Linked DNA regions of Prochlorococcus marinus str. NATL2A. The protein of the gene in region 1 interacts with the protein of each later gene in a pairwise test. Links are inferred from orthologs where the notes say so. Each region holds a gene or a part of one and is shown in the gene's direction. Other genes may lie near its edges.

Evidence for each region. The genes of interacting proteins can lie anywhere in the genome.
Region 2: the proteins of sfsA (region 1) and PMN2A_RS03070 interact in binary tests that used the Escherichia coli proteins (3 or more experiments, as listed by UniProt). The link is inferred for Prochlorococcus marinus str. NATL2A from one-to-one orthologs.

The regions. Positions count from the first base shown.
Region 1 is NC_007335.2:294,700-300,002, forward strand. The notes cover bases 800-3,751. They hold sfsA (DNA/RNA nuclease SfsA), read left to right. Parts: upstream 800-1,863; coding sequence 1,864-2,640; downstream 2,641-3,751. Other genes in these bases: murJ (murein biosynthesis integral membrane protein MurJ), read right to left, coding at 800-1,789; PMN2A_RS01545 (ammonium transporter), read left to right, coding at 2,894-3,751. In the rest of the region: PMN2A_RS01530 (hypothetical protein), read left to right, coding at 1-195; more of murJ, read right to left, coding at 182-799; more of PMN2A_RS01545, read left to right, coding at 3,752-4,384; PMN2A_RS01550 (4-hydroxy-3-methylbut-2-enyl diphosphate reductase), read left to right, coding at 4,504-5,303. UniProt on the Escherichia coli protein: Binds to DNA non-specifically. Could be a regulatory factor involved in maltose metabolism.
Region 2 is NC_007335.2:576,250-581,495, forward strand. Bases 813-3,707 are described here. They hold PMN2A_RS03070 (glutamate-5-semialdehyde dehydrogenase), read left to right. Parts: upstream 813-1,549; coding sequence 1,550-2,866; downstream 2,867-3,707. Other genes in these bases: PMN2A_RS03065 (translocation/assembly module TamB), read left to right, coding at 813-1,404; PMN2A_RS03075 (dihydroneopterin aldolase), read left to right, coding at 2,863-3,252; PMN2A_RS03080 (esterase/lipase family protein), read left to right, coding at 3,253-3,707. Outside these bases: more of PMN2A_RS03065, read left to right, coding at 1-812; more of PMN2A_RS03080, read left to right, coding at 3,708-3,855; PMN2A_RS03085 (M3 family metallopeptidase), read right to left, coding at 3,852-5,246. UniProt on the Escherichia coli protein: Catalyzes the NADPH-dependent reduction of L-glutamate 5-phosphate into L-glutamate 5-semialdehyde and phosphate. The product spontaneously undergoes cyclization to form 1-pyrroline-5-carboxylate.

The DNA.
Region 1 (5,303 bases):
CTTATAGGGAAAGTTGCTGATGCTGATGCACAGGTTGAAAAGGAACTAATGAAAGAGATGGAAATAGCTTTTCAAGAGTTTGGTATCGAAGCAAGAATTCTCTCAGTAAGTGGAGTAAAAACTGATGAAATGAATTGTTTGGAGATTCCACTTAAAGTTAGATCAGAAAAAGATGTTTTTCTTAAAGACGAATAAACTTCTCCTTTAAAAACTTATTTAAATTATCAATCTCATCAATTTTAAGAATAATTGCTAGACAATAAAAGATAATCAGACTAATTCCAGATGAAATTATTAATTTCAATAATAAATTGATAAAACTATAGGGTAAAAATATTATTTTAAAAATAAAAAATGAGCAAATACCAGAAATTAAACCAATTAGAATAATTCGTAGATTCTGAGCTAATAGATTAGGTAAATCTAGTTTATCTAATTTATGGTTTAATTTAAATAGTAAAAGTGTACAAGCGAAGAAGTTAACAAATGTAGTTGAAAAGACTAATCCATTTACTCCTAAGTTTAGCGGTGATAGCTCCCCCCATGGACTTGAACCTCCTATGAAAAACCAGTCAAAAAATAAATTTAGTAATATTGCTATGATTGATATTCTAAATGGTGTTTTTGCATCCTCTATACCATAAAAAACTCTCACCAATAGATCTCTACATAGATAAAAAGGCATTCCTATTCCATATGCAATTAATAGTTGACTTACTACATCAACCGCATTTTGATTGAATGAACCTCTACCATAGATTAATATAACTATTGGAGTAGAAAGTGAAATAAATATCGACCCTAAAAACACCATAGAAGTCGAAGAAAGAATTAATCCCTGATGAATTTTTTTGATCAATTTTAAATGATTTTCTCGAGCTCTTAAACTTACAAAAACCGGTAATAATGGAATTAAAATAGTATTTGATACTATTCCAAGAGGTGCTTGAACTAAAAAGTTTGCGTAACTTAAGGCAGCTGCAGCACCTACTATTTTTGATGCAAAGAATAAATCAGTAAAAACATTAATTTGTATCATCCCTGAAGAAAGTGATGCAGGGGCAATCATGCTCAAGGCCCTTTTTATTTCTGAATATTTTGTTTGTATTGAAAAACTTATCGCAAATATTCCTTTTTTAATTAGGAACGGTATTTGAATTAAATATTGAGATAGGGCACCTATAAATGTTGCCTTTGCTAAAATAATTCCTCCTCTCATATTCAGTGTATCTAGATCAGTCGTATTTCCTTTATTTATCCAAAAGTTTGATATTGAAATTATGATTATTAGACTTGAAATTAATGGAGATATAGAGGGAATGAAAAATTCTTTTTTAGCATTTAGTGATCCAAATCCAAGACCTATTAATCCAGATAGAAAGATTATTGGAGACATTATTTTTAATTGATAGGATGCTATTTCTTTTATTTCAGGGGTTAAACTCGGTCCAACTAAATTAATCAAAAAATCAGATGAAAAGAAAATAAATAAACTTATAATTAATAGTATTATAGATAAAATATTATTGATTGAACTTATAAATAATCTACTCTCAACTTTATTTTTATCTGCCAATAGTGTAACCATTGAGTTATGTAATGGACCATTAATACCCCCTAACAGGACTAAGAAAAAACCAGGTATAATATAAGCATAATTATATGCATCATATGCAGCATTAATTCCAAAAGCACCAGCAATAACTAATTGCCTAGCCAACCCTCCAAATTTGCTCAATAAAGTTCCTAAACTTACGAAGAAAGCAATTTCTTTGATTGATTTCGACATGTTAAATTTGAAAAAAGAGAGCTTTCATTTCCTAAAACATTTTGTAGTTCTTGTTTTACTTGGATGTTAATTAAGTGATTGAAATTGGTGAAACCATTATTAAGTTTCCTCCTCTTAAAGAGGGAATATTGATTAAGAGATATAAGAGGTTTTTGGCCGATATTGAGTTGGATGATGGAGAGGTTGTTACAGCGCATTGTGCAAATACAGGACCAATGAAAGGGGTTTTGTGGCCTGGGCGGAGAGTCAGACTCAAGTATTCTCCTTCACCTAAACGTAAATTAGATTGGTCTTGGGAGCAAGCTGAGGTTCCTAGTCACAATGAGAACAAGAAATGCTGGGTTGGTATTAATACATCTTTGCCTAATAAGTTGATTAAACATTTAATTGAAGCAAATTGTTTAGAGAGGCAATTTGGTCAAATTTCAAGCATTAAGCCTGAAGTTGTTTATGGTTTAGAAAGAAAAAGTAGAATTGATCTATTGCTTTATCCAAGCATTCAGAATGAAGATAGTAGAAAGATTTTTGTCGAGGTTAAAAATACAACTTGGTGTGAAGATTCTTTAGCATTGTTCCCAGATACAGTAACGACTAGAGGTCAAAAACATTTAAAAGAATTAATGAGTGTTTATCCAGATTCTCGAGCAGTGCTAATTCCTTGTATTAGTAGAAGCGATATAGAACTTTTTGCACCTGGTGAAATAGCAGATCCTGAGTATGGGAGGTTGTTTAGAGAGGCATTAACTAAGGGTGTTGAAGTGATTCCATGCGCATTTGGTTTCTTTATAGATCACATCACTTGGGAAGGTATTAGACCTTTTCAGAAGTCGAGAGAAAATAAACAATTTTAACATAAATCACAGGTGTATATAGTTTAGCTATTTTAACTAGTCCTTGCTTTTGATTGGACTATTTCAACTCTGTGTAGGATTTGTAAATTCAATTAATTGAGTTGATAAATGTGTAAATAAGAACATATTTTCAAGACCAAACTCTTTTTTGTATCAACACTTACATCTTGTAAGTATATGTTGCATACATATTTAATATTGTATAAATTTTGGATTAACTATCCATTTCTTTTTCTCGAAGTAAGCATCATTTATGACCACTGCTTTGCAATCGCCTCCAAGGCGAACTACTTCTCGTCTCCAAGACGCAAGTCTTTTGAACGGGCCAATGCTTCTTCTAAGAAGTATTAAAGGTTTTAGAAGAAGTCAGTCTTGGGCATGGCTAGCCTCTATCCCATTGGCTCTTCTGGGATTAGGTGTTTTCACTTTCTCTGCTAGAGCTGAGGTTGCTCTCTCAGATTTAACAGGACCACAAGCCGCTTCTTTCTTGGCTGACAACCTTTGGTTATTTATAGCCACAATCCTCGTTATTTTTATGAACGCGGGATTCGCAATGGTTGAAGCTGGTATGTGCCGTCAAAAAAATGCGGTCAACATTTTAGCTAAAAATTTATTTGTTTTTGCTCTTGCTGTTACTGCCTACTGGGTAATTGGTTATTCATTAATGTATGGCGGTTCAGTTATTGATGGATGGCTTTATTTCCAAGGCTTATTCGTTGATCCTGACCCTTCAGGTGCACTTGAGTGTGCAGCCGCAGGAGATACAGGTTGTCTTGTCCCAGCAGTTGATTTCCTTTTCCAATCTGCTTTTGCTGGTACTGCTGCAACGATCGTTTCAGGATTGGTTGCTGAGAGAGTCAAATTCGGTGAATTTGTTGTTTTCTCTATAGTTTTGACTGCTTTTATCTATCCAATTGCAGGAAGTTGGCAATGGAACGGTGGTTGGCTTGCTGAACTTGGTTTTATTGATTTCGCAGGTTCATCTATTGTCCACTCTGTTGGAGGTTGGGCAGGTCTTGTTGGAGCAATGCTTCTTGGACCTCGTATTGGCAAATTTGTTGATGGCAAAGCTCAAGCGATGCCTGGACACAATATGGCTATTGCAACTTTAGGAGCACTAATCCTTTGGATTGGTTGGTATGGATTCAACCCTGGCTCAGAATTAGCTATGGATCAATATGTTGCTTACGTTGCAGTTACAACAACTTTGGCAGCAGCTGGTGGCGCAATCGCCGCTACAGTCCTATCTACCATTACTTCTGGTAAGCCTGATCTAACCATGATCATCAATGGCATTCTTGCTGGATTAGTAAGTATCACTGCTGGTTGTGGCAATATGACTTTTGCTGGATCTTGGCTTGCTGGTGCTGTAGGTGGATTAATCGTCGTAGTTGCAGTAGCTGCTCTGGATTCTGCAGGCATTGATGATCCAGTTGGTGCATTCTCAGTTCACGGTGTTTGTGGAGTTTGGGGAACTGTTGTTATCGGCCTTTGGGGCGTTGATGGCATGGATCCTGGAGCTGCAGGAATTGGTCTTCTCAATGGAGGAGGAATTAACCAATTCTTCATTCAAGCATTGGGTGCAGCTGCTTATGGCATATGGACTGTTGTGACATGCTGGATTGCTTGGCAAATTATTGGTGGCTTCTTCGGAGGTATCAGAGTTAGCGAAGCAGAAGAGACACAGGGACTTGATATTGGCGAGCATGGAATGGAGGCTTATCCTGACTTTGCTTCTAGCTAGTTAACTTGTTTAATTGTCTTACATTAAATCTAAAAAAGCCCAGAATATATCTGGGCTTTTTTATTGTGGTTTAATAGTGATGAGATTCCTATCAATTTGTTTTTTACTATTTAATTGAAATGGATACTCAAGCCTTTAAGCAAACTCTTCATAAATCGGATCGTTACAACCGAAGAGGATTTGGTTCAGCAAATAAGCGAGCCCAAGCACTTGCAGAGGCTTATCAAAGTGGTTTAATTGGATCTATTAGAGAAAATGGAAATCTTTTAGAGCACGGGAGATTAAAAGTTAAACTTGCAGAAGCTTTTGGATTTTGTTGGGGAGTAGAAAGATCAGTAGCAATGGCTTACGAGACTAGGAAGCATTATCCAAATGAAAGAATTTGGATCACTAATGAAATCATTCATAACCCCTCTGTGAATGATCATTTGAGGAAAATGAATGTTCTTTTTATTTCTGAGGAAAAAGGGGTTAAAGATTTTTCTGTAGTAAAAGATGGAGATGTAGTAATTCTTCCTGCATTTGGAGCAACGGTTCAAGATATGAAGCTCTTACACGATAGAGGTTGTCATATTATTGATACCACTTGCCCATGGGTTTCAAAAGTTTGGCATACTGTCGAAAAGCATAAAAAACATACATTCACATCAATTATTCATGGCAAATATAAACACGAAGAAACTCTAGCGACTAGTTCTTTTGCAGGGACTTACCTAGTCCTATTTGACCTTGAAGAGGCGAATTATGTTTCTGATTATATTTTAGGCAAAGGAAATAGAGAAGATTTCTTAAAGCGTTTTTCAAAAGCCTCTTCAGCAGGGTTCGATCCCGATAAGGATTTGCAAAAAGTTGGAGTTGCTAATCAGACCACAATGTTAAAAAGCGAAACTGAGGAAATAGGACGATTGTTTGAGAAAAC
Region 2 (5,246 bases), 280 kb from region 1 along the record:
GGTTTTTTGGTTTTAAAAAACAGTGAGCTACTTTTTCAAGATAAAGAAATTAATAATTTGAATAGCACAATAGTTTTTGATTTTAATCGAATTGAAATCCGTGATCTAAAAGCAAATATGGGGGCTAACGGCATTATTAGCAGTCAAGGTGGAATTTCGTTGTTTGATTCTCAATTAAGTGAAAGCGAGCCATTGGCTCTTTCGATAGAAAAAACACGTATTAAGACGGCATTTACTGACATCAGAGCTTCGTCTAGCCTTGTTGTTAAGGGATCTATTTTGAAACCTCAATTATCAGGTGAAGTCTTTATCTCAGAAGGTTCGATTTTTGCTAAAAGGGCTAAAAATCCAAGTAAGACTTCATCTGAAAAATCGGATCGTTATCAAGATTCTAAGGTCAGAATAATTCGTAGATTACCAGAACAAAACTGGAACCAGAAAGAACCTCTGGTTTTATTTATTCAAGATGAAGATGCACCTGCAAGTCGAATAGTTAGTGCTGGTTTGCCTAATGGATTTGAATCACTAACCTTTGATAATTTAAAGCTCGCACTTGGCCCTTCATTGCGATTAGTTTCTCAACCCTTGGCAAGCTTTGAAACAAATGGATTCCTTATCTTGAATGGCGCTTTTGACGAGACCCTTGATGTTAGTGGAGTTATTAAACTTGATAGTGGCTACGTTAATCTCTTTACGACTACTTTTAATCTAGATCAAAGTGAACCAAATGTAGCCGTATTTGTACCATCTATGGGCTTGGTTCCATATATTGATGTGACTCTGAATAGCCGCGTTCCAGATAATGTTAGAGACGTAAGTAATTTTTCCTCTAATGGCATGGCATCATTTGGTATTGGAGGATCTCGTTTCGTAAATGTTGAAGTGGCGGCTTCTGGACCTGCAGATCGCATTAGTGAAAATTTTCAATTGAGAAGTACTCCATCTTTGGGAAGAAGTGAGTTGATAGGACTTTTAGGAGGTAATTCTCTTGCAAATCTAATAAGTAGTGGAGGCAATGGTGATGTACTTGCGAGCTTTTTGAATAGATCTTTTGCTTCGTATCTTCAAGGCAATATCAATGGTTTTTTGAGTGATAGGCTTCAAATATCATTGTATCCGGCATATATAAATGGATCAGATTCAGAGGATGATACTAGTGATAGTAGTTCTTCAAGTGCTGACCAGGAAGATACTAATCTACCTGGTCAACAGGCATGGGTGACCGAAATAGGAGTTGATCTTAACGATAAAATTAATTTCTCAGTTCAGGCTGCTCCTAACCGAAAAGATATTCCACCGAAAGGAAATATTACTTTTCAAATGAATCCCAACGTAGGTCTACTAGGCTCGTTTGATAAGAATGGGAATTGGCAAAGTCAACTCCAACTCTATTTTAGATATTAAATAATGAATAGTTAAAAAAAATGATCTACTTAAAAAATGCTCAGTTAGATAGATTTTTATCTTCTTTTATTGCTTGATTAGCCATTAAAGGAATATTTTAAAGATAGTAAAAATTATCTTTGATTAAATAGTTGATCTAAATCAAATGAGTACAAACTTTTCAGTTCCTGAGCCTACCCCCCAGCTAGTAAAAGTAGCCGAGAGTGCAAAAGAGGCTTCTATTTCGCTTGGTCAATCCACAAACAAACAACGGTGTGAGGCTTTGACTGAAATGGCAAATGCTTTGAATGATAATGCTGATGAAATATTAAAAGCAAATGTTCAAGACCTTGAAAGGTCAGAAAAAGAAGGGTTGAATAAGTCACTTCTATCAAGACTTCAGTTAACAAAAACTAAACTCAAAGGATGCATAGACGGAGTCCTCAAAGTTTCAAATCTTGCAGATCCAATAGGTAAAAGACAACTTCATAGGGAATTGAATGAAAACCTTATTCTTGAGAGAGTGACAGTTCCATTAGGAGTCTTAGGAGTGATATTTGAGTCGAGACCAGATGCATTAATACAAATAGCGTCTCTTGCTGTTCGTTCTGGTAATGGAGCGTTATTAAAAGGAGGAAGTGAGGCAAAAGACACAAATCAAGCAATAATGGATTCTCTTGATAAAGGATTAAGAAAAGCAAATGTGGGTTCTGGGGCGTTGTCTTTGCTTACCACACGTCAAGAAAGTCTAGGCTTACTACGTTTAGATAAGTTTGTAAATTTGATAATACCTAGAGGTAGCAATGAGTTGGTTCAATTTATTCAAGAAAATACTCGTATCCCTGTCTTAGGGCACGCTGATGGAATTTGCCATTTATATGTGGATAATTCTGTAGATATTGATAAGGCTATAAGCATAGCTTTAGATAGTAAGATTCAATATCCTGCTGCTTGTAACGCAATTGAGACATTATTAATTCATGAAGATATTGCCGAGATGTTTTTGAAGAAAGGCTTGCCAATTTTTTCAAGTGAAGGAGTTACTCTAAAGGGAGATACAAAGAGTCAAGCTTTAGGGGTAAAAAATAAGGCTGATGAATCAGACTGGTCTAAAGAATATCTTGATTTAATTCTTTCAATAAAAATTGTTCGTAATGTAAACGAAGCTATTGAACATATTCGTAAATATAGCTCTCGACATACAGAGGCAATAGTTACTGAAGACAAGATGGTTGCTGAAAAATTTTTAAGTTCGGTTGATAGTGCAGGTGTTTATCATAATTGCTCTACTCGTTTTGCAGATGGTTTCCGATATGGGTTTGGAGCTGAAGTTGGTATAAGCACACAGACTCTTCCACCAAGAGGACCAGTTGGATTGGAAGGCTTAGTTACCTATCGCTATTATCTCAGAGGTGATGGTGATCTCGTTAAGGACTTCGCTTCTGGAGATAGAAGTTTTTCTCATATTGATCTACCATTATGAGTCAACTTCATAATTTAAGCGCAATTCATATCAAAGATATTAATCTATGGGCTCATGTAGGTGTTTTAGAAAGTGAGCGAATACATGGTCAAAGATTTCTTCTTGACCTCAGTTTTTGGTTGGAATTGGATGAGTCATCCAAGCTTGATAAATTAGATAAATCAATAGATTATAGCGAGGCAGTTAAAGCTGTTAAAAAACTTTCATTTGAAATCAAATGCTTAACGATTGAATATTTTAGTGATCAAATTTTGAATCTTCTTGAGTCTCTATATGGTCCAGTGCCAATTCATATTCTGCTGACAAAATGCTCTCCACCAATAGATGGATTTACTGGAAGTGTTCTAATCGAAAAAAAGAGAAATTTCTTATTTCCTATTAATTAATTGTATATAAACAAAAGACCAATTTTTCTTGTTCATGGTTTGTGGAACAATCCTAAATTATTTGAAAAATTAATTAAAAAAATAAACGAAGATGATTATGAATTGTATAGACCACATTTGCCACACAAATATGGAAAGACCTCCCTTAAGCGTTTAGCTCTAGATCTTGATTCTAAGATTGAAGAACTGGTGGGTCCTGAAATCGAAATTGATATTGTTGGTTTTTCAATGGGTGGATTAATAAGCAGGTTTTGGTTACAAAATCATGATGGTTTTTTAAGAACTAAACGTTTTTTTAGTATTGGTACGCCTCATTTTGGTACTTACACAGCTCAAATGATCCCTTCATTTTTGATGCCAGGTATTGCTGAGATGAAAAGAGGAAGTCGTTTATTATCTCTATTAAATAATGACTTGACTTCCTTAGAAAAGGTCGAATGTACTAGCTTTTTTACAAAATGGGATTTGATGTCATTCCCAGGCTGGCAGGCAAAACTTTCTATTGGTGAGTCTTATCACTTACCTGTGTTGACACATAAAGAATTGATAACAAATTCTAGCTCTCTTGATATTTTGGTCAAAAAGATTTTTAAAAATAGCTAATTAAGACCACTATGTCTTATTAGTGCTTCAGTAGAGGGAAGTCTTCCTCTAAATTGTTTGAAAACCTTATTGGGTGAACGACTACCACCAAGACTAAGAATTGAATCTCGATATTTTTTACCAATCTTTCTTACTTCATCCTGATTAGCAAGGCCTGCCTCTTCAAAAGCGGCAAAGGCGTCAGAACTGAGTACCTCAGCCCATTTGTAAGAGTAGTATCCAGCAGCATAGCCACCAGCAAAAATATGACTGAAGGCACAGAGAAATTGATCTTCTGGAATAGGCTCCATTACTGTTGTATTTTTTGCGATTTCTCGTCGAAACTCATCTGGGGAAATTTCTAAATCTTCATTCCATTGACTATGGAGTTTTAGATCAGTAAGAGCAAAATGTATTTGCCTTAAAGTCGCTAGCCCAGAATTAAATGTTCTGCTTTGCCTTAATTTATTGATTTCAGATTCTGGTAATGGTTCTTTCGTCTTCCAATGTATTGCTATTTCAGAAATTGTTTGATCCTCCAAGCACCAATTTTCCATGAATTGGCTTGCTAATTCGACAGCATCCCATTCGACGTTATTAATACCGGCTGCTTGAGGGTAATTTATAGTTGTCAGCATATGTTGTAGTCCATGCCCAAATTCATGAAAGAGAGTTTCTACTTCTTCGAAACTCATAAGACTGGGTTTGTTAGCAATTGGAGGAGTTTGATTGCAGACTAAATAGGCTACTGGGAGAACAATATCATCTTTTGTTTTTTGATTTCGGCACAAACATTCATCCATCCAGGCCCCTCCTCTTTTTGTCGCAGGACGACTGAATGGATCTAGATAAAAAGATGCAATTTTTTGGCCATCTATATTTTTAACATTGAAGAAACGAACATCTTCATGCCATAAAGGAGCTGTATTAATTGCTTCTTCAATGTCAATTTCAAAAAGTCTTTTGCACAGATTGAATAGACCATCAAGAACTTGATCTAGAGGAAACCATGGCCTGAGTTTCTCTTGGTCAAGATCGTATTTCTCTTTGCGAAGAACTTCGGACCAAAAACTTATATCCCATGGAGATAGCTCAAAATCTTCGTTTTCTCCATTTCTTTTGGCACACTCACGAAGATGTATTACTTCTTTTTCGGCATGATGTATTGCTGCTATTCGTAATTCTTCTAGTAACATCTCAACAGCTTCTTCATTGTCCGCCATCTTTGTGGCTAAACTAATTTCACACCAATTTTTATATCCTAATAGTTTTGCCTGTTTGTTTCTGAGATCTAGAATTTCTTCGATTATTTTTTTATTATTAATCTTTCCATCGCTAGCTCTACTTACAAAAGCTCTGTAGACTTTCTCTCTAATACGTCTATTTTTTGCATAGGTTTGAAAAGGAATGTA